DNA from 2 places in the Ancylobacter sp. genome. Region 2 is predicted to be linked to the other one. Evidence: predicted binding sites of a transcription regulator. Region 2 holds the regulator's gene; the other holds the start of a gene.
What was found. Region 2 encodes PhoB, which activates phosphate uptake and scavenging genes when phosphate is short. Its sites were predicted from a motif close to TGTCATNNANCTGTCAT; they were not measured.
Positions count from the first base shown of each region.

Region 1: the regulator PhoB is predicted to act here: its motif matches at 8,719-8,735, upstream of ACQY76_RS20230 (UDP-2,3-diacylglucosamine diphosphatase).

Region 1 covers NZ_OZ257132.1:4,330,531-4,341,712, reverse strand. The annotation lists gene ACQY76_RS20265 (TRAP transporter large permease) at 1-205, opposite strand, end outside; gene ACQY76_RS20260 (TRAP transporter small permease subunit) at 205-834, opposite strand; gene ACQY76_RS20255 (TRAP transporter substrate-binding protein) at 1,014-2,153, opposite strand; gene ACQY76_RS20250 (esterase-like activity of phytase family protein) at 2,515-4,731, shown strand; gene ACQY76_RS20245 (helix-turn-helix domain-containing protein) at 5,021-5,641, opposite strand; gene ACQY76_RS20240 (threonine ammonia-lyase) at 5,800-6,789, shown strand; gene ACQY76_RS20235 (glycosyltransferase family 4 protein) at 6,792-7,838, opposite strand; gene ACQY76_RS20230 (UDP-2,3-diacylglucosamine diphosphatase) at 7,838-8,644, opposite strand; gene ACQY76_RS20225 (LysE family translocator) at 8,766-9,368, opposite strand; gene ACQY76_RS20220 (universal stress protein) at 9,516-10,331, opposite strand; gene ACQY76_RS20215 (c-type cytochrome) at 10,557-11,000, shown strand; gene ACQY76_RS20210 (cytochrome b/b6 domain-containing protein) at 10,997-11,182, shown strand, end outside.
Region 2 covers NZ_OZ257132.1:1,743,895-1,755,076, forward strand. The annotation lists gene pstS (phosphate ABC transporter substrate-binding protein PstS) at 1-191, shown strand, start outside; gene pstC (phosphate ABC transporter permease subunit PstC) at 354-1,331, shown strand; gene pstA (phosphate ABC transporter permease PstA) at 1,344-2,177, shown strand; gene pstB (phosphate ABC transporter ATP-binding protein PstB) at 2,186-3,007, shown strand; gene phoU (phosphate signaling complex protein PhoU) at 3,033-3,746, shown strand; gene phoB (phosphate regulon transcriptional regulator PhoB) at 3,784-4,485, shown strand; gene ACQY76_RS08145 (SDR family oxidoreductase) at 4,523-5,287, opposite strand; gene ACQY76_RS08150 (LysR family transcriptional regulator) at 5,408-6,310, shown strand; gene ACQY76_RS08155 (polyhydroxyalkanoate depolymerase) at 6,329-7,684, opposite strand; gene ACQY76_RS08160 (ActS/PrrB/RegB family redox-sensitive histidine kinase) at 7,855-9,228, shown strand; gene ACQY76_RS08165 (ActR/PrrA/RegA family redox response regulator transcription factor) at 9,367-9,915, shown strand; gene ACQY76_RS08170 (aldo/keto reductase) at 9,967-10,974, shown strand; gene ACQY76_RS08175 (aspartate aminotransferase family protein) at 11,044-11,182, opposite strand, start outside.

The DNA.
Region 1 (11,182 bases), 2.2 Mb from region 2:
ACAGCGGGATCGAGATCAGCACGTCGTTCGCCATCACCGAATAGGTGCGCTGCACGAAGAGCTGGAAGATGCCGTCGCCGATCGAGAGGTAGCCGAAGGCCACGCCGAGCGCCATCAGGGTGAAGGCGATGGGAAAGCCGAGCATCAGCAGGAACAGGAAGACGACCAGCATCAGGATGCCGAGCGCGGGATCGGAAAGAAACATCACAGGGTCCCCCGCGTGGTGGATTCGCGCTCGACGGCGTTGAGCCTCGCCTCGTCCTCGGCGGCCTTGGCGGCCGCTTCATCCAGGATGATCTTCTCCATCTCCTCCACGTCGTGCAGTCGCTGCGGCCAGTCTCCCTCGCGGATGCAGATCCAGCAGCGCACGACCTCGACGATGCCCTGCAGCAGCATCATCACGCCGGTGATGGGAATGAGCGCCTTGAACGGCCAGATCACCGGTCCGTCCGGGCTGAAGGAGGAGTGCTCGTTCAGCAGGTAGGACAGGTGGAAATAGCCCCAGCCTGAATAGATCAGCGCCAGGATGCCGGGGAAATAGAACAGGAAGTAAAGCACCAGGTCGCTCTTGGCCTGGGTGCGCGGGTGCCATTTCCGGTACAGGAAGTCCGCGCGCACATGGCCGTTGCGCGAGAGCGTGTAGGCGCCGGCCATCATGAACAGGGCGCCATACAGCATCAGGCTGACGTCGTAGGCCCAGGTGGTGGGATCGCGCAGAACGTAGCGGCAGAACACCTCGTAGCAGATGGCCACCATCAGGATGACGATGCACCAGGCGAATATCTTGCCGATGATGCCGTTCAGTCGGTCAACGCCGAGAAGGATGGATTGCATGGGGTAGGGGCCTCTTGTGGCACGTCATCGGGTGGTCTTGGGTTCCGGCGCGGTCGCGCGGCCGAACATCGGCGACATCCCGCAAGACCGCAGGCTGCGGCACGGTTCGGACAACGCCAGCGACCGCCGAAACCAAAAACCCCTCTCCGTTGCCGGAGAGGGGTGCACGCGACGGCAGATCAGGCCGACTTGAAGAAGTGGTCGTAGGCGAACTTGGAGTCCGGCTCGTATTCGAGGCGGAAGCCGACGATGCGCTTGGCCCATTCCTTCTGGCTGTCCACGACCTTCTTGAAGACCGGGTCCGCCGAGAGGTTGGCGATGACGGTGTCCCAGGCCTTGAGCTGGGCTTCCAGCACCGGCTGCGGCGTGCGCAGCACCTTCACGCCGCGGGCCTTGATGGCCGCGAGATCCTTGGAATAGCGGTCCTGCGCCTTCCACATCATGGTGGAGGAGGTGGCGTCGGAAGCGCCCTTGAGGATTTCCTGCACGTCCGGCGGCAGGCTGTCGAACTTGGTCTTATTGAACAGGATCTCGAAGCATTCGAGCGCCTGGTGGTAGCTGCCGAGCATGTAGACCTTGGCGACGTCCGGGAAGCCGAGGATGAGATCGGAGGACGGGTTGTTGAACTCGGCGCCGTCGAGCAGGCCGCGGTCGATGGCCGGCACGATTTCGCCGCCCGGCACGATCGTTACCGCCGCGCCGAACTCCTTGAAGAGGTCGGCGCCGAGCCCGACGGTGCGGTACTTCATGCCCTTCATGTCGTCGGCGCTGGTGATTTCCTTCTTGAACCAGCCCAGCGGCTGGCCCGGCATCGGCCCGGTCAGCATGCCGACGACGTTCAGCTTCAGCGTGTTCTGCACCAGGTCGTTATAGAGCTCCTGTCCGCCGCCATAGCGCACCCAGCCCAGCAGTTCGTCCGCGTCCCAGCCGAAGGCGGGGGCGGTGCCGAAGAGCGAGAAGGCCTTGCTCTTGCCGTACCAATAGGCCGCGACACCGTGACCACCGTCGAGAATGCCGGAGGATACCGCGTCAAGCATCTGGAACGCAGGAACCACCGAGCCCGCCGGCAGGATTTCCAGCTCCACGCGCCCGCCCGTCATGGCATTGACGCGCTTCACATAGTCCCCGGCGAACTCGTGGAAGATGTCCTTGTTCGGCCAGGTCGACTGGAATTTCAGCTTGATCGGCGCCTGCGCATGCACGGCGGGTGCCGCGATGGTGGCACCGGCGGCGGCTGCAGCGGCCGTGGCGATGAAGCGGCGGCGGTTGGTACGGACGTCCGGACGCGCGTCCGTGCTCTTCCCTGACGTTTCGGTCATGGGCGGTTCCTCCTATGGCGTTTCCTCGCGGGTCGTGCCCGCCGGGCGGCGATTGATCGCCTTGTCCCGATGACGCAAGGAGACGATGCCGGAGAAGCGAGTGCAAGCCCTAATTGAGGATTTTTACTGTAATCACCTCGTCCGAAAGTCGAATGCTTGCATGACGGCGCCCGCTTGCAGGAGAGGTCTGCCGTTTCTCTGCGGCAAGACGGCTACGTTCCTCAGCGACAGGGCGAAACGTCGGGCCGGGACGAGAGCGCAGTTCAGCCCGGCCTGCCGATCCGTCATGCCTCTGTCATCGGCAGGGACTTGAACCGCATCAGCGCGGGCGTGGCCCGCTTCCTGATCGGAGTTCCCCGCCATGCGCCCGATGCTGCTCGCCAGTGCTTCCGCCGCCGTGCTCGCCCTCGTCGCCCTGTCGTCGCCTTCGCTGGCGGCCGACGCGGTGTTCAATCGCATCGGCACCTTCAATGTTGTCGACAATCTGCCGGCTGGCGCCGACGCGTCGAAATCGACGGCTGCGGAGATCATCACCTTCACCGAGGACGGCAACACGCTGATCTATAGCGACAGCCCCGGCCAGCGCATCGGCTTCATCGACATCACCGACCCCGCCGCGCCGAAAGCTGCTGGCGTCGTCGCCCTCGACGGCGAGCCGACGACGACGGTGGTGATCGGCGGCAAGGCCTATGTCGGGGTGAACACCTCCGAATCGAAGGCCAGGCCCTCGGGTCATCTCGCGGTGGTCGATCTCGCCACCCGCAAGGTCGAGGACAGGATCGATCTCGGCGGCCAGCCGGATTCGATCACCAAGAGCCCGGACGGCAGCTACCTCGCCATCGCCATCGAGAATGAGCGCGACGAGGAACTGAACGACGGGGCTCTGCCGCAGATGCCGGCCGGCAATCTCACCACCTTCGAGGTAAAGGACGGCCGCGTGGTCGATGCCTCGAAGAGGGTGGTCGACCTCACCGGCCTCGCCGCCATCGCGCCGGAGGACCCGGAGCCGGAATATGTCGACATCAACACCCGCAACGAGGTGGTCGTCACCCTGCAGGAGAACAACCACATCGTGGTGGTGGACCTGCCCACCGGCAAGGTGACGGCGCACTTCTCCGCCGGCACGGTCGATCTCGACAAGATCGACACCAAGAAAGACGGCGTCATCGACCTCTCCGGTTCCATGAAGGCGGTGCCGCGCGAGCCGGACACCGTGCAGTGGATCGACGAGGATCGCTTCGTCATCGCCAATGAGGGCGACTGGAAGGGCGGCACGCGCGGCTTCTCCATCTTCGACAAGACCGGAAAGCTGCTGTTCGAGAGCGGCACGGCGCCGGAGCACCTGGCGGTGCGCCTCGGCCATTACCCCGAGAAGCGCAACAAGAAGGGCATCGAGATGGAGGGCGCGGAAGTCGCAAGCTTCGGCGACGAGCGCCTGATCTTCGTCGCCTCGGAACGCGGCTCGGTGGTCTTCGTCTATCGCGACAAGGGGGCCGCCGTGGCGCCGGAATTCCTGCAGGTGCTACCGGGCGGCATCGGGCCGGAAGGTCTGATCGCCCTGCCCAAGCGCGACCTGTTCGTTACCGCCGCCGAGACCGACCTGCGCGAGGATGGCGGGATCGGCTCGGTCGTCACGCTCTATCAGCGCCAGCCCGGCGCGACGCCGGCCTATCCGACGATCCTGTCCGTGGACGGCCCGGACGGCCTGCCGATCGCGTGGGGCGCGCTTTCCGGCTTCGCCGCCGACGCCAAGCAGCCCGGCACGCTCTACGCCGTGACCGACAGCGCCTATGCGCAGGCGCGAATCCTCACCATCGACGCAAGCACGCTGCCCGCCCGCATCACTGCCGCGACGGTCCTGACAAAGGACGGCACGCCGGCCAAGGGGCTGGATCTCGAGGGCATCGCGGTGCGGGCCGAGGGTGGCTTCTGGGCGGTATCCGAAGGCAATCCCGAGAAGAAGGAAAAGGCCACGCAGAACCTGCTGCTGCGTGTCGGCGCGGATGGCGCCATCGCCGAGGAAATCGCGCTTCCCGAGGCGGTGGCCGCGCAGGCCGGCCGCTTCGGCTTCGAGGGCGTCGCCGTGGTCGGTTCGGGTGCGGACGAGACGGTGTGGATCGCCGTCCAGCGCGCGTGGAAGGATGACCCGAAGGGCTTCGCCAAGCTGATCGCCTACAAGCCCGCCGCCAAGAGCTGGGCCTATGTGCGCTATCCCCTGCAAGAGACCGCCAAGGGCTGGGTCGGCCTGTCCGAGCTGACGCGCTACAAGGACGGGCTGATGGTTGTCGAGCGCGACAACCTCGTCGGTTCGGACGCCGCCATCAAGAAGCTGGTCTATGTCTCGCTCAAGGGCGTGACGCCGGTGCCGCTCGGCAGCGAGGCGGAGCCGGCTGTTGTGACCAAGAGCGAAGTAAAGGACCTGCTGCCGCTGCTGAAGGCGCCGCACGGCTATGTGCTCGACAAGGTCGAGAGCTTCGCCATCGACGCGGCCGGCAACGGCTTCATCGTCACCGACAATGACGGCGTGGACGGCTCCTCCGGCGAAACGCAGTTCATCCCGCTCGGCAAGATGAACTGAGGGAAGGCGGCTGGCGCATCGGCCTCTGACACTTCATCCCCGGGCGCGACCCGGGGATCAGCCTGCCGGCTGAAGCCGGGGTGGCCGGGTCACGCCCGGTCCTGGGGACGGAGCGCGTGTGCTGCGGCGCGATGAGCCAGGGCTCGCAAGGTGCTGCGTGCTTCGAGGCTCGCTGCGCAGCGCACCTCAGCATGACGACGCCTTATGCTGGGAAAGAGCACCGTCATGCTGAGGGGCGAGCGCAGCGAGCCTCGAAGGATGGTCGGCCGTGCCCGCTTCCCCCGCCGTCTCAGTCCAGCACGGCGGCCTTGAGCAGGCACACCATGGTGGCGTGGGCGGGCTCGAGGCCGGTGTTGCGGATGACGTGGCGGCGGTCGCAGCGGTAGCGGAGCGTCTCGCCGGCGCGGGCGGTCTCGATCACGTCGCCGCACTCCACCTGCAACTCGCCGGACAGCACGGAGAGGCACTCCACCGAACCACGCTGGTGGCCGTCGGAGATCAGCTCGCCGCCCGGCCCGGCGACGAAGTCGAACCATTGCAGCCATTCCACCGTCTTGATCCAGCCGGTGATGGTGAGCCGGCACTTGCCGTCCTCGGAGACGAGGATGGGCGTGTCGGCGCGGGTGAGGTGCTCGACGAACGGCTCGTCATCGGTCGCCGCCATGAAGCGGTCGATCGACATGTCGAGCGCCTGCGACAGCCGCCAGACGGTGGCGAGCGTCGGGTTGGTCTCGTTACGCTCGATCTGGCTGATGATCGACTTGGCGACGCCGGATTGCTCGGAGAGCTCGGAAAGCGACAGGTTATAGGCCTTGCGCAGGCGCTGGATGGTGCGGCCCAATTGCCCGGTGATCGCCTGCGCGCCGGCATCCATGTCGCCCCGATCCAGACTGCGCGTTCGGCCCGACATGCCATCTCCTGTTCGGCTTCAAGGGAGTTGTATCTAGGTCGGCCCGACAAGCGCACGCAAGCGCCGGGCGGCCGGTGGTGCCGGCGGCGGCGAAAAAGGCCGGGTATGTGCCGGTGAATTTGCATGCGCGTCCCCCGCCGCCGCATTAAGCTGGGCGCATGATGCAGAGCAACGCCCTTCCCACCTTCGATGACGTCGTCTCCGCCGCGGAACGCCTTTCGGGCGTGGCGGTGCGCACGCCGCTGATCGCCTGCGCCCGCCTTGACGAGATCACCGGCGGTCGCGTTTTCCTGAAGCCGGAACCGCTCCAGCGCACCGGCTCGTTCAAGTTTCGCGGCGCCTATAACCGCATCTCGCGAATCCCCGAGAACGAGCGGGAAGGCGGCGTGGTCGCTTGCTCCTCCGGCAACCACGCGCAAGGCGTGGCGGCGGCGGCGACGCTGATGGGCATGGCTTCGGTGATTGTCATGCCGAACGACGCCCCGGCCATGAAGCGGGCACGCACCATCGCCTTCGGCGGCGAGGTGGTGGGGTATGATCGCGAGACCGATGACCGCGACGCTATCGCCGGCGAGATCGCGCGGGCGCGCGGGGCCATCTTCGTGCCGCCCTATGACGATTTTCACATCATCGCCGGGCAGGGCACGGTGGGTCTGGAAATCGCCGAAGACATGCTCGCGCGCGGCTTCGCCCCGGATGTGGTGGTGGCGAATGCGTCCGGCGGCGGCCTGGTATCGGGTATCTCGCTGGCGGTGAAACACCATTTCCCGGAAGCGCGGGTGATGACGGCGGAGCCCGCCGGCTTCGACGATCACGCCCGCTCCTTCCGCTCCGGCGGGCGCGAGCGCAACAACCGCGTCACCGGCTCGATCTGCGACGCATTGCTGGCGGCGACTCCGGGGCGCATGACCTTCGAGATTTCCTCACGCCTTGTCGGTGAGGGCGTTTCCGCCACCGATGAGGAAGTGGCACGGGCGGTGGCTTTTGCCTTCGAGGAGCTGAAGATCGTCGTCGAGCCAGGCGGGGCGGTGTCGCTCGCGGCGGTGCTGGCCGGAAAGCTCGACCTCAAGGGCAAGGTCGCCGTTCTTGTGCTGTCCGGCGGCAATGTCGACGCGTCGACCTTCGCGCGGTGCCTCGCGGCGGCCTGATGTCAGCCGGCCTTCGCGGGTACGGCACGGGCGTGGGCGAGTTCGATGTTGTGCAGGAACTGCTCGGTGCAGGCGCGCCAGGAATAGCGCAAAGCGTAAGCCCGAGCGGTCTCCCGGTCGATGGCGAGCGCCGCCAGCGCCGCTTGACGCAGGTCCTCATTCAGCACGCCCACGCGGACATCCGCCTCGCCGATCACGTCCTTCGGCCCGGTGACGGGGAAGGCGGCGACGGGTAGCCCGCTCGCCAGCGCTTCCAGCAGCACGATGCCGAAGGTGTCGGTGAGGCTGGGAAACACGAAGACGTCCGCCGCCGCATAGATGCGCGCCAGCGCGTCGCCTTCCCTCAGCCCAAGGAAATGCACCTCGGGGTGGCGTGCCTGGAGCTCGGCGCGGGCCGGGCCTTCGCCGACCACGACCTTCGAGCCGGGCAGATCGAGGTCGAGGAAGGCGGAGATGTTCTTCTCCACCGCCACGCGGCCGACCGAAAGGAAGATTGGGCGGGGCAGGGTGGCGACAAGCGCGTCCATCTCCGCCTCGGGGCGCGGATGGAACAGCTCGGAATCCACTCCCCGCGACCAGCGCATGATGTTGCGGAAGCCGCGCCCGTGCAGTTCCGCCTCCAGTGTCGGGGTGGAAACCATGATGCCGGCGCCGGCATTGTGGAAGCGCCGCAGCCAGGCATAGGAGAGCACTTCCGGCACCGGGGCGCGGGCGGCGAGATATTCGGGAAAGCGCGTGTGGTAGCTGGTGGTGAAGCTCTGCCCGCGCGCGAGGCAGGCGCGGCGCGTCATGATGCCGATCGGGCCTTCGGTGGCGATGTGCACATAGCCGGCGCCGACCTCGTCCATCGCGCGGCGCACCCGCCCGGGTGTGGCGAGCGCCAGCCTTATTTCCGGGTAGGTCGGCATCGGCACGGTGCGGAAATCGGCGGGGGTGAGGAAGTCGATCCGCGCGCCGAGCGTGGCGGCTTCACGTGCGGTGTTCTGCAATGAGCGCACGACGCCGTTGACCTGCGGCAGCCAGGCATCCGTCGCGATGAGAATGTGCATCAGGCGGCGACTTTCGGCGGCTCTAGCAGCAGCGGCGCGCCCACCCGCGCCCGGGTCTGGCGCGCCCAGTCGATCAGCTCCAGGCGCCCGTCAGCATGTTCGACGATCGCCGTGCAGCTTTCCACCCAGTCGCCGCAATTAATGTACTGGACGCCGAAGCTGTCGTGAATGACGGCGTGGTGGATATGGCCGCAGACCACCCCGTCCACCTTGTGGCGGCGCGCCTCGGTGGCGACCGCCTCCTCGAAGCGGCCGATGAAGTTGACCGCGTTCTTGACCTTCAGCTTGGCCCATTGGCTCAGAGACCAATAGGGAAAGCCGAGCTTGCGACGGGCCCAGTTGAGATAGGTATTGAGGCCGAGCGCTGCGGTGTAGGCGCCGTCGCCGAGGAAGGCGAGCCAGCGGGCGTGGCGCACGACGACGTCGAACACGTCGCCATGGATGACGAGGTAGCGCTTGCCGTCGGCGGCTTCGTGGATCGCCGTCTCGACCACCTCGATGCCGCCGAAATGATTGCCGTAATAGTCGCGGAGGAATTCATCGTGGTTCCCCGGCAGATAGACCATGCGGCTGCCCTTGCGGCCCTTGCGCAGCAGCTTCTGCACCACGTCATTATGCGACTGCGGCCAGTACCAGCCCGAACGCAGCCGCCAGCCATCGACGATGTCGCCGACGAGATAGATGGTGTCCGCGTCGTGGTAGCGCAGGAAATCCAGCAGAAGATCGGCCTGACAGCCCTTGGTGCCGAGATGGACGTCGGAGAGGAACAGGCTGCGGTAGCGGCGCGCCTCGGGTGCGTCGTTCATCTCGACAGCTTCCTCGATCATGCCCGAAAACGAGCTGCGCAATGTCTCCATGAGGGCCCATAAGCCCGAGTCGCATCACGTTTTTATGACGCGTGCTGCGCTGCACATCGCGAGGCCCCGCTCAGAGGAAGAGCATCACCACGCTCGCCGCGACCAGCGCCGCCATCGCATAATTGACGATGCGCTGCTGGCGCGGCGTCGACAGGAGCCGGGCAAGCAGGGCGCCGAAGCCGGCCCACAGGCACAGGCTGGGAAAGCTGACGGCGCCGGAGACCAGCGCGATCATCGCCACCTCGCCGAACAGATTGTCGCCGCCCACCGTGGTGAAGGCTGGGACGATGGAAAGCGCGATGGTCCACGCCTTCGGGTTCACCCACTGGAACAGCGCCGATTGCAGCAGCGTCATCGGCCGCTCGACGGCGGTGCCGCTCCCCGTAGTGCCGGCATGGGCGATCTTCCAGGCGAGGTAGAGCAGATAGAGCGACCCGACGATCTTCAGCGTCTGGTGCATGTAGGGGATGGCAAGGAACAGCGTGCCGAGCCCCATGCCGATGGCGACGATCATCAGCGCAAAGCCGAAGGTCACGCCCCAGATCTGCGGCAGGGTGCGGCGGAAGCCGAAGGCGGCGCCCGAGCCCGCCGAGATCATGTTGTTCGGCCCCGGCGTCAGCGCACCGGCCAGCGCGAACAGGAACATCGGCAGGAACTGGGACGACAGCGGCACCGTCAACTCCTCGCAGCGCCGCACGCCTTCGGCGGCGGGCGAGAGCTAGGCCTGCGCCCGCCCACGTGCAACCCGCAAGTGCTGCTGACCGCGCAAGGCGGAAGCCGCCGGCCCTTTCGGGGTCGAGGGCTTGGAGATCTGCGGCGCTCAATGGGCGACGAAGAGCGGCACCGGCGGATCGACCATCAGCGAGGCGGTGACGCCGCCGAGGATCATCTCGGCGAGGCGGGAGCGGCTGTAGATGCCCATCACCAGTAGATCCGCGCCGTAGGTCCGCGCCTCGCGGGCGATCACCGCTCCGGCCGAACCTTCGGACACGTGGTGGTGCGTGGCATTCACGCCATGAGTGCCGAGATAGGCGGTGAGCCTGGCGCCGGAGGCAGCGACGTCCTGCTTGCTCTCCTCCACCGTCAGCACTTCCACCTGGTGCGCAAGGGCGAGGATGGGCAGCGCGAAGCGCACCGCGTGGCCGGCCTCGCGCGAGGGCTTCCATGCCACCAGCACGCGGCCGATGCGGTTCGGCACCGGCTTGCCCGTTGGCACCACCACCACCGGGCCATTGCAGGCGAGCGCCAGATGTTCCGGCAGGGTGGCGGCGAGCTGGTCGTCGACCGTGCCATAGGGCGTCTCGCTGACGACGGTGAGATCGGCGAAAGTGACCTCGTCGCGCAGCGCGGCGGCGACCTCGCCTTCCACAGTCTGCCAGTTGCCGGGGACGCCGGCCGCCGCGACGGCGGCCTCGAACTGGCCCTGGAGAAGGGCTTCCTTCTCCCGTGCCTCGTGCACCAGCTCGTTCACATAGATCGACAGAGCGCGGCCGACGCGCGGCACACCGGCGGGATACAGCGTGTAGACCGCCCGTAGCTGGGCGCCGGCCTGGCGCGCAAAGGCCACCGCGAAGGCGAGACGGTCGCCGAAACCCGAATCGGGAGCGGCGTGAAGCAGAACGGTACGGATCGACATGGCGCTTTCTCCTGGCGGCTGTTGTCCTGACGTAAGGTTATTGAGGGCAGCTGAGAATGCGGGAAAACACGGTCCATCGCAGCAAAAACACCGATTGAGCTGACCTTAGGTACGCTCCCGTCATCACGAGCGCGCGACCTCGGCCTGCGGACCATTGCCATCGCAGGGGCGCTCAATAGGCTCGCAGTGCGTGCCGGACCCGGCGCGTAGATGAGGGAGCATCTCATGGTTCGCCGACTGACGGTTGCGCTTGCAGCCGGCATGATAACTACCATTTCCGCGACGGCGGTTGTGGCCCAGGCCGATGTCATCAAGGAGCGCCAGACGCTTCTGAAGCAGTTCGGCGATGTGACCAAGCCGGTCGGGGGCATGCTGCGCGGCAATACCGCGTTCGACCTTGCCACCGTGCAGGCGGCGCTCGACGCCTATGCCAAGAACGCCAAGGTGCTGCCGACCCTGTTCCCGGAAGGCTCCGGCACGGGCGACACCGAGGCGCTGCCGGCGATCTGGCAGGACAAGGCGAAGTTCGACGGCCTGTTCGGCAAGCTCGGCACCGACGCGGCGGCAGCGCGGGTGGCGATCACCGACGAGGCGAGCTTCAAGGCCAATTTCCCCGGCGTGATCCGCACCTGCGGCACCTGCCACGACAGCTTCCGCCAGAAAAAGTGACGAGCCTTCTCACCCCGTCTCCCGCGCCGGCGCACATGCTGGCGTGGGACCTGCCGACGCGGCTGGCCAAATGGGGCCTCGCCGCGCTGGTGGGGCTTGCCTTCGTCAGCCGCTATTACGGCGATGTGGGCCTGGTCTGGCACCAGTGGAACGGCCTCGCCATTCTGGTGGTGATCGTCTTC
Region 2 (11,182 bases):
CGAAGAACCCGACCAACGCCGCGCAGTCGGCCGAGGCGATCAAGTTCTTCGACTGGGCCTACGGCCCCGAGGGCGACGCGATCGCCGAGAAGCTGCACTACATCCCGCTCCCGGACGCGGTTGCGGCCGAAGTGCGCAAGGCCTGGACGACGGACGTCAAGGCCGACGGCAAGGCCGTCTGGACCAACTGATACCAGCCGCATAGGGAAGAGGCGGTCCTCGTGGCCGCCTCTTCTCATGCGCCCGGCCGTACTATTTGCTTCAAGCCCGCGACGCCCACGCTCCGTCACAGCACGCCGCCCCTCAAGCCGACCGCGGCTTCGGGTGACAAGGCGCTCTAAGGAACACACCACATGGACGCCACTCTTAGCGGAAGGCAGGCGGGCACCGGCCTGATCGCCGCGCGCAAGCCGACGGGCCGGGTCAGTGACCCCGTATTTGTCGGGATTCTCTGGGGCAGCGGCGTTCTCGTGCTGTTGCTGCTGGGCCTCATCATCGCCATGCTGTTCGAGGGTGGCCTGCCGGCGCTGCGGGAATTCGGCCTGTCCTTCGTCTGGTCGACGACGTGGAACCCGGTGACCGAGGTGTTCGGCGCCGGCGTCATGGTGTTCGGCACCATCTTCAGCGCTGTCATCGCCGTCATCATCGCCCTGCCGCTGTCCTTCGGCATCGCCTTCTTCCTCACCGAGATCGCTCCCGGTCCGCTGCGCCGGCCGATCGGCGTCGCGATCCAGCTGCTCGCCGCGATCCCGTCGATCATCTACGGCATGTGGGGCTTCTTCATCATCGTGCCGCTGATGGCCGCCTATGTTCAGCCGCCGCTGATCGAGTGGCTCGGCCCGCTGCCGGTGATCGGCGCCCTGTTCCAGGGCCCGCCGCTCGGCGCCGGCATGCTCACCGCCGGCCTGATCATGGCCATCATGATCCTGCCCTTCATCACCGCGATGTTCGTCGAGGTGCTGGAATCGGTGCCGCCGATGATCAAGGAATCCGCCTACGGCGTCGGCGCCACCACCTATGAGGTCTACCGCAACGTCTCGGTGCCCTATGGCAGCACCGCCATGGTCGGCGCCGTCATGCTCGGCCTCGGCCGCGCGCTCGGCGAGACGATGGCCGTGACCTTCGTCATCGGCAATGCCACGCGCATGTCGGCCTCGCTCTTCGCCCCTGGCGCCACCATCGCCTCGACCATCGCCAATGAGTTCCCCGAGGCCTCCACGGGCTCGCTGAAACTGCAGTCGCTGCTCGAACTGGGCTTCATCCTCTTCGTGATTTCGTTCATCGTGCTCGCGCTTTCGCGCCTGCTCGTCCGGTCCCGGCTCAAGGGCTGAGGAGAGACACACATGGCATCCCTGGCCCGCCGTCGCGCGACCGACTACACCGTCAAGGCCATCAGCATCGGCTTCGCCGCGCTGTCTCTCGTTCTGCTCGCCTGGATCCTGTGGACCCTGGTGTCGCGTGGCCTGCCCGCGCTCGGCCCGCATGTCTTCACCAAGATCACCGCGCCGCCCGGCGCCGGGGGCGGCCTGCTCAACGCCATCGTCGGCTCGCTGATCCAGATCGGCGTGGCGCTCCTCATCGGCACTCCCATCGGTCTGATGTGCGGCACCTTCCTGGCCGAGAACGGCCGCGGAACCCAGGTCGGCAACGCGGTCCGCTTCGTCAATGACGTGCTGCTCTCCGCTCCCTCGATCCTCATCGGCCTGTTCGTCTACCAGCTCCTCGTCGTCCCCTTCGGCGGCTTCTCCGGCTGGGCGGGCGCGATCGCCCTCGCCATCATCATCATCCCGGTGGTGGTGCGCACCACCGAGGACATGCTGAACCTGGTGCCGATAGGCCTGCGCGAAGCGGCCTTCGCCCTCGGCGCGCCGCAGTGGAAGGTGGTTACCTTCATCACCTGGCGCGCCGGCCGGGCCGGCATCGTCACCGGCATCCTGCTCGCCATCGCCCGCGCGGCCGGCGAGACCGCGCCGCTGCTGTTCACCTCGCTCGGCAACAATGGCTGGTCGCTCAGCCTCGACGCACCCATGGCGAGCCTTCCCATCGCCATCTACCAGTATGCCGCCAGCCCGTTCGAGGATTGGGTGGCGCTGGCCTGGGCGGGCGCCCTCATCATCACCGTCGGGGTTCTGACCCTGAACATCCTTTCCCGCCTCGTCCTGGCGAAGATGAAGTGAGACGGACCATGAATTTCGCACCTGAAACGTCGATCGACATCGCTTCCGCCGTCAACCGCGCCACCGCGCCCTCGACCGAGTCCAAGCTCAAGGTCGAGAAGCTCAATTTCTACTACGGCGACAACCACGCGCTGAAGAACATCAATTTCGAGATCCCGGAAAAGCGCGTCACCGCGATGATCGGGCCCTCGGGCTGCGGCAAGTCCACGCTGCTGCGGGTGTTCAACCGCATGTACCAGCTCTATCCGGGCCAGCGCGCGGAAGGGAAGATCCTGTTCGACGGCGCCGACCTGCTGAGCAAGGAGCTGGATTCCACCGTGGTGCGCTCGCGCATCGGCATGGTGTTCCAGAAGCCGACGCCGTTCCCGATGTCGATCTACGACAACATCGCCTTCGGCGTGAAGCTGCATGAGCGCCTGAACAAGTCGCAGATGGACGAGCGCGTCGAGTGGTGCCTGCGCAAGGCAGCGATCTGGGAGGAAACCAAGGATCGCCTGCACACCTCCGCGCTCGGCATGTCCGGCGGCCAGCAGCAGCGCCTGTGCATCGCCCGCACCATCGCGGTTCGGCCGGAAGTGATCCTGCTCGACGAGCCCACCTCGGCGCTCGACCCGATCTCGACCTCGAAGATCGAGGACCTGATCGACGAGCTGAAGCAGGAATTCACCATTGTCATCGTGACACACAACATGCAGCAGGCGGCGCGTTGCGCCGACATCACCTCGTTCTTCTATCTCGGCGAACTCATCGAGGTCGCCGCCTCGAACGAGATCTTCACCAATCCGCGCGAAGCCCGCACCCGCGACTACATCACCGGCCGCTTCGGCTGATTCCGCGACGAGAGAGGCCTCCCCAATGACCGAACATATCGTCTCGTCGTTCGACACCGACCTGAAGGAACTTGGCCGCCGCGTGGTCGAGATGGGCGGACAGTCCGAGCGCCTCGTCGCCGACAGCGTTCAGGCGCTGGTGAAGCGCGACAGCGAACTCGCCCAGAAGGTGATCGTGCTCGACGGCCCGGTCGACCTGCTGCAGCGGGAGATCGAGGAGAAGGCGGTGCTCGTCATCGCCCGCCGGCAGCCGCTCGCCGGCGACCTGCGCGAGATCGTCGCCGCCATGCGCATCGCAAACGACCTGGAGCGTATCGGCGACCTCGCCAAGAACACCGCCAAGCGCGTGCTCGCCCTCACCGGCGAGTTCCACCCGCAGAAGCTGGTGCGCGGCGTGGAGCACATGTCCAACATCGTGCTCGAGCAGCTGAAAATGGTGCTCGACGCCTATGCCACCCGCGACGCCGCCCGCGCGCTCGACGTCTGGCAGCGTGACGGCGAGGTCGACGTTCTCTACACCTCGCTGTTCCGCGAACTGCTCACCTACATGATGGAAGACCCGCGCAACATCTCGCTGTGCACGCATCTGCTGTTCTGCGCCAAGAACATCGAGCGTATCGGCGACCACGCCACCAACGTTGCCGAGACGATCCACTATCTCGTCACGGGCCAGCTTCTCACCGAGGAACGGCCGAAGCAGGACACCAGCAGCCTGACCAGCGTGGCGTTCCCGACCTGAGAGCCTCGGCACCCCACGAACGTCCGGGAACGCGACCATGCCGACCAACATACTGATCGTGGAGGATGAGGAGCCCCTCACCCTCCTGCTCCGCTACAACCTCGAATCCGAGGGCTACTCGGTGGACAGCGTCGGGCGGGGTGACGAGGCGGAGACTAGGCTGCGCGAAAGCGTACCGGATCTTCTCATCCTCGACTGGATGCTTCCGGGGCTTTCCGGGATCGAGCTCTGCCGGCGGCTGCGGGCCCGGCCCGATACCGAGCGCATGCCGATCCTCATGCTCACCGCCCGTGGCGAGGAGACCGAGCGCGTGCGCGGCCTCGCCACCGGCGCGGACGACTATGTGGTGAAACCCTTTTCGGTGCCCGAACTCGTCGCGCGGGTGCGGGCGCTGCTGCGCCGCGCCAAGCCCGAGCACGTCTCCACCCTGCTGCGCGCCGGCGACATCGAGCTGGACCGCGAGACCAAGCGGGTGCACCGCGCCGGCCGCGAGCTGCATCTTGGCCCCACCGAGTTCCGGCTGCTGGAGTTCCTCATGCAGTCGCCCGGCCGGGTCTATTCGCGCGAGCAATTGCTCGACGGCGTGTGGGGACAGGACGTCTATATCGACGAGCGCACGGTCGACGTGCATGTCGGGCGCCTGCGCAAGGCGCTGAACCGCCCGCGCCAGCCCGATCCCATCCGCACCGTGCGCGGCTCCGGCTACTCGTTCAACGAGATGTTCGCCCGCGCGCATTGAGCGCGCAGGCGAACCGGGGCCACCGCTCCAGGCTGCGTCAGGTGCGGTTGATCGACAGGCCGCCATCGACGAGATGCGCGGTGCCGGACACGAAGGACGCATCGTCCGAAGCGAGATAGAGCACCGAGCGGGCCAGTTCCTCCGGCGCCGCGACGCGCTTCAGCGCATGCAGCCCGGTAATAAAGGCCTGGGCTTCCGGCGTGTCGTTGGCTTCCCGGTACATCTCGGTTTCCACCGCGCCCGGCAGGATCGCGTTGACGCGCACACCCTGCGGCCCGAATTCGGCCGCCAGCACCTGGGTGAGGCCAACGAGCCCGGATTTCGAGGCGGCATAGGCGGCAAGGCCGGGAAAGCCGGCCGTATAGCCCACGAAGGTCGAGGTGAAGACCACCGAGCCGCCGCCGGATTTGAGCATCTCGGCGATCTGGTGCTTGGCGCCGTAGAACGCCCCGGTGAGGTTCACCGCCAGCGTGTCCTCCCAGCCCATGGCGGAAATGCCGGTGCTAGGGCCCTTCTCGCCGAGCGTGCCGGCATTGTTGACCGCGATGTCGAGCCGGCCGAAGCGCTCCACCGCCAGCGCGGCCAGCGCGCGGTCATAGGCCTCCTCGCGCACATCGCCGGCAAGCACGGCCGCTTCGCCGCCTGCCGCCGCGATTTCCGCTGCCAGCGCGTCCAGTTCGCCTTGGCGCCGGGCGCCGAGAACGAGCCGGGCGCCCTCGCGGGCGAACAGCACCGCCACCGCCCGGCCGATGCCGGAACTGGCGCCGGCGATCAGCGCAACCTTGCCATCAAGACGTCCCATCGAAAGTCTCCAACCTGAGGAATCGCCGCCCTCGGCGGCGTGTCGCGGAGGAGTATGGCGATGCCGACGCGTTCGGATTAGACTTCAGCAAGCGGAAACCATGTCCGGAAAACGCGAACGATGAAACTTGACGGGATCGCCGCTTTCGTCGCCATTGCCGAGGCCGGCTCCATCAGCGAGGCGGCGCGCCGGCTGAGACTGGCGAAGTCGGTCGTCAGCGACCGTCTGGCGCAGCTCGAACGCCAGCTTGGCGCCAGGCTGGTCCACCGCTCCACCCGCCGATTGACGCTGACCGAGGACGGGCTGATCTTCCTGGAACTGGCCTCCCAGTCCCTGCGCGGCATCGAGGCGGCCGCCGCCACTCTCGCTGAGCGGCGCGGCACGCTCTCCGGCCCGCTGCGCCTTTCAGCGCCGGTGACGCTGACGGCGCTCCACATCGGGCCGGCGCTCTACCCCTTCCTGCGTAGCCATCCGCAGATCGACCTCAGCATCGAGCTGGATGATCGCGTCGTCGACGCGCAGGCCGAAGGCTATGACGGGGTGATCCGGCACGGGCCGATGCGCGACAGCCGGTTGATGGCGTGGAAGCTCGCGCGCAGCCGGCGGTTGCTCGTCGCCTCGTCCGAATATCTCGAACAGCACGGCACTCCGCGCAATCTTGATGAGCTGGAGCAACACCGGGGTATCTTTTACAGCCATCGCGGCATCGCCGACTGGCGCTTCGAAACGGCGGGCAGGGCAGTGCAGGTGCGTGGAAAGGCCGGGCTGCAGGTCAATAATGGCGTGGTGATGCGTGATGCGGCAGTGGCCGGGCTGGGCGTCACGCTGCTGCCGCTGTTTATCGCCGGGCCTCAGATCCGCGACGGCACGCTGCGGGTGATCGATGTCGGCGCCGAGCCGGAGGCGGAATTCATCTATGTCGCGCATCCCGAGGGCCGGCATCCTTCGGCGAAGCTGCGGGCGCTGGCGGACTGCCTGCGGGAAGCCTTTGGCGATCCGCCCTATTGGGAGGCCGGCCTCTAGACTACGCAGGCGCGCGGCTCAGTCCTGCGGACGATTATGGCCCTTCTTCGGCCAGTTGTGCGAGAGCACGAAGTCGGAAATGCGCGGCGCGATCTCGGCGCGGAACCGCGAGCCGTTGAACACGCCGTAATGGCCGACCGTGGGCTGGAGGTAATGCGCCTTCATGTCATCGGGCAGGCCCGAACACAGCGTTTGGGCGGCGCGGGTCTGGCCGACGCCGGAAATGTCGTCATTCTCGCCTTCGACGGTCAGCAGCGCCACGTTACGGATCTTCGACGGGTCCACCTTCACGCCGCGATGGGTCATGGTGCCCCTCGGCAAGGCGTGGTCAATGAACACGGTCTGCAGCGTCTGGAGATAGTACTCCGCCGGCAGGTCCATGACCGAGAGATACTCGTCGTAGAACTCCCGGTGCTTGGCGGCGGAATCGCCGTCGCCCTTCACCAGATGGCCGAACATGTCGGCATGCGCCCGCAGATGCCGCTCCAGATTCATCGCCATGAAGCCATGCAGTTGCAGGAAGCCGGGATAGACCTGCCGCATCACCCCGGCATTCGGCCAAGGAACGGTGGTGATGACATTGCGGGAAAACCAGTCGATGCCACGGTCCTGCGCGAAGTGGTTTACCGCCGTGGGGCTCTCGCGGGTGTCGATGGGCCCGCCCATCAGCACCATGGAGGCGGGCACGTCCGGGTCGCCCATCTCCTCCATGCGCGCGACAGCGGCGAGCACCGGCACAGCGGGCTGGCACACGGCAAGGGCATGTACGCCGCCGCCGAGATGGCGGAAGATCTCGATCACATAATCGATGTAGTCGTCGAGATCGAACGTGCCCTCCGACATCGGGACGTTGCGCGCGTCGACCCAGTCGGTGATGTAAAGGTCGTGATTGGGCAGCAGGGTCTGCACGGTTCCGCGCAGCAATGTCGCGTAATGGCCCGACAGCGGCGCGACGATCACCATGCGCGGCTGCGGCCGGCGCGGCTTGTGCTGGAAATCGCGCCGGAAATGCAGCAGCTTGCAGAAGGGCCGCTCCCACACCGTCTCGATTTCGACAGGGACGTCGACGCCGCCGACCTTGGTGTCGCAGATGCCCCAATCGGGCTTGCCATAGCGCCGCGTGGTGCGCTCGAACATCTCGAACGAGGCCGACATGGTCTTGCCGAATTCGGTATGGGCGAGCGGATTGGCCGGGTTGCGATAGAACAGCCGTCCGGCATCCGCCATCATGCGCAGCGGATCGAGTGCCGCATGGCCGAGCTCGAACATCCAGTACATGGGCTGCGCGAGCGCCGATGCGGCCTCAAGCGTTGCCTCGGGTGTCTGGACCGCCTCTTCCGCGTCAGGCACGTCGCCGAAAACGCCGATCGCCATGAATGCCTCCGTGAGAGAGAGCCCGCCCCGTACACGCTGTTCTTGTGCGTTGCAGCATAGATAGGCTCTTTCTCGCCGCCGTCAACGCGAGCCTTGCTCTCGCTCTTCGGCCGCCTACGGGGCTATAGAGGCACGGCATCGCCCGCGAGACGGTGCGCAGGGGCCGTTTCATGTCGCTTTCCCTCGACCATCCAATCGGCGAACGTTTCTTCGGCCTGCGGCTCGACACGCTCATTCGCCTGCGATGGCTGGCGATCTCCGGACAGACGGTAGCGATCGTCGTCGTCCAATGGCTGCTCGGCTTCTCCCTGCCCATCGGCGCCTGCCTTGCGGTGGTGGCGCTTTCCGCCTGGCTCAATCTGGCGCTGAGGCTACGCAATCCCGGCGCGCGGCGGCTGTCGGATATCGAGGCGGCGTGGCTGCTGGCCTATGACATCCTCCAGCTCGCGGCGCTGCTGTTCCTGACCGGCGGCCTCGCAAATCCCTTTGCGCTGCTCTTCCTCGCCCCGGTGCTGATATCGGCGACCGCCCTCTCGCCCCGCACCACCATTCTGCTCGGCATGCTGGCGGCGGCGTGCGCCGCGCTGGTCGGGTTCTGGCAGATGCCGCTGCCCTGGGGTGCGGGCGGCACGCTCGGCCATCCACCGGAACTGCCGACGCTCTACCTGCTGGGCATCTGGCTGGCGCTGGCCATCGCCATCGCCTTCATCGGCGTGCACGCCTGGCGGGTGGCGGAGGAAACCCGCGAACTTTCCGAGGCGCTGGCCGCGACCGAGCTGGTGCTGGCGCGCGAACAGCACCTCTCCGCGCTGGACGGGCTGGCGGCGGCGGCGGCGCACGAGCTGGGCACGCCGCTCGCGACCATCACGGTGGTGGCGAAGGAATTGGCGCGCGCCCTGCCCGCGGACAGCCCGCTGAGCGACGACATCAGGCTGATGAGCGAACAGGCCGAGCGCTGCCGCGCCATCCTGCGCCGTCTCACGACGCTTGATGCTGGCGAGGCACCGTTCGATCGCATGCCGATCTCGCACATTCTGGAAGACGTGGTGGCACCGCACCGCAATTTTGGCATCGCCATCGCGGTCACCCTGCCCACCGGCGCGCCCGACGAGCCGATCATTGCCCGCAATCCCGGGCTTCTCTACGGGCTGGGAAACATTGTCGAGAATGCCGTCGACTTCGCGCGGGACCGTGTCAACATCGTCGCCAGCTGGAGCGAGGAGGAGGTGACGATCAGCGTCACCGATGACGGCCCCGGCTTCCCGGTCGAACTGCTCGACAGCATCGGCGCGCCCTATGTCACCAGCCGCGGCCGCAGCCGCTGGAAGCGCGGCGCCGAGCCGGAGGCGGATGAGGGGCAGCAGGGGCTCGGCCTCGGTGTCTTCATCGCCAAGACGCTGCTGGAGCGTACCGGCGCGGCGCTGACCTTTGTCAACCGGCCACCGCCCGCGCATGGTGCCTCGGTCGGCGTACGCTGGTCGCGGCGGGTGATCGACATTTCGGGCGATCGCGGGCCGGGCGGCGGCCATGACGCGCAATCGTGACAGATTTGGGGTGCCGCAATTTTGCGCTCTCGCTATCGGCGGGGTATAAACTCACCCAAAAGTCGACGTTGCGGCGTTCCGCCAGGCCGTTGACCCGGCACTTGCGAACGTCGCAGCCGGCATAAGGGAAAGCGTGAGATGCTCGATATCGCCACGGAACCGCAGGACCGCACGCTGCTGATCGTCGATGACGATCGGCCGTTCCTGCAACGGCTCGCCAGGGCGATGGAGATGCGCGGCTTCACCGTCACCACGGCGGAAACCGTGGCCGACGGCCTTGCCAGCGTCGAAGGCGGCGCGCCGGCCTATGCGGTGGTCGACATGCGGCTCGGCGATGGCAACGGGCTCGACGTCATCTCCGCGCTCAAGCGCCGCCGCCCGGAAGCGCGCGGCATCATCCTCACCGGCTATGGCAACATCGCCACCGCGGTGAATGCGGTGAAGATCGGCGCCGTGGACTATCTCGCCAAGCCGGCGGATGCCGACGACATCTGCGCCGCGCTGAACGCCCAGGGTGACTACAAGCCCCAGTTGCCCGAAAACCCGATGTCGGCGGACCGGGTTCGCTGGGAGCATATCCAGCGGGTCTACGAGCTGTGCAGCCGCAATGTCTCAGAGACGGCGCGGCGGCTTTCCATGCACCGCCGTACGTTGCAGCGCATCCTCGCCAAGCGCGCGCCGCGCTGAACGGCGCTGGCAGAGCCGGCCTCTCCGCCTAACGTGTCGAAGGAGTAGGACATGCGCCTGCGCGCTCTCGGAAACAGCGCTCTCACGGTCTCGGAGCTTGGCTTCGGCTGCATGGGGCTGACATCGGCCTATGGCACCGCGCCAGACAAGGCCGACGCCGTCGCGTTGCTGCGCGGCGCCGTGGAACGTGGCGTCACCCTCTTCGACACTGCCGAATTTTATGGCCCTTTCATCAATGAGGAACTGGTGGGCGAGGCGTTGGCGCCCGTGCGCGACAAGGTGGTGCTCGCCACCAAGTTCGGCTTCAGAATGGAGCCTGGCACGCTTCGGCGCGTCGGCATGGACAGCCGGCCCGCACATATAAGAGAGGTGGCGGAAGCCTCGCTTCGCCGGCTGCGCACCGACCGGATCGACCTGCTCTACCAGCACCGCGTCGACCCGGACGTGCCGATCGAAGAGGTGGCGGGGACCGTGGGCGAGCTGATCCGCGAGGGCAAGGTGCTGCATTTCGGCCTGTCCGAGGCCGGCGCCGGCACAATCCGCCGCGCCCATGCGGTGCAGAAGGTGACGGCGCTGCAGAGCGAATATTCGCTGTGGTGGCGTGAGCCGGAGGCGGAAATCTTCCCCGTGCTGGAAGAGCTGGGCATTGGCTTCGTGCCCTTCAGCCCGCTGGGGCGTGGCTTCCTCACCGGTGCGATGGACGCGCAAACGACCTTCGCCACGACCGATATGCGCGCCACCCAGCCACGCTTCACCGCCGCCGCTCTCAAAGCCAACCAGGCGCTCATCGACGTTCTCAAGGACGCGGCAAAAGCCCGGAGCGAGGGCGACCGCGTTGCCACCCCCGCGCAGATCGCGCTCGCCTGGCTGCTGGCGCAGAAGCCGTGGATCGTCCCCATTCCCGGCACGACCAAGGTTCACCGGCTGGAGGAGAACCTTGCCGCCGGGTCCATCGAGCTGACCCCGGCCGAATTGTCGGGCATCGAAGCCGCGCTCGCCGCCGTCGCGGTGGAAGGCGCCCGCTACCCGGAAGAGCAGATGCGCATGATCGACCGCTGACCGGGCGGCCGAGCCCTCGGCCCTGATGCCACGGCGCGCGCGGCGCGGCGCTTCGCCCTCTGGCGCCGGCTAGGTCAAAAGCTCTTCCAGCGCGTCCACCAGCATGTCGACATGGCCGGTGGTGACGCAGAGCGGGGGGCGGATCTTTAAAACATTGCCGTAGCGGCCGGCGGCGCCGATGAGGATGCCGTGCTGGCGCAGCCCGTTG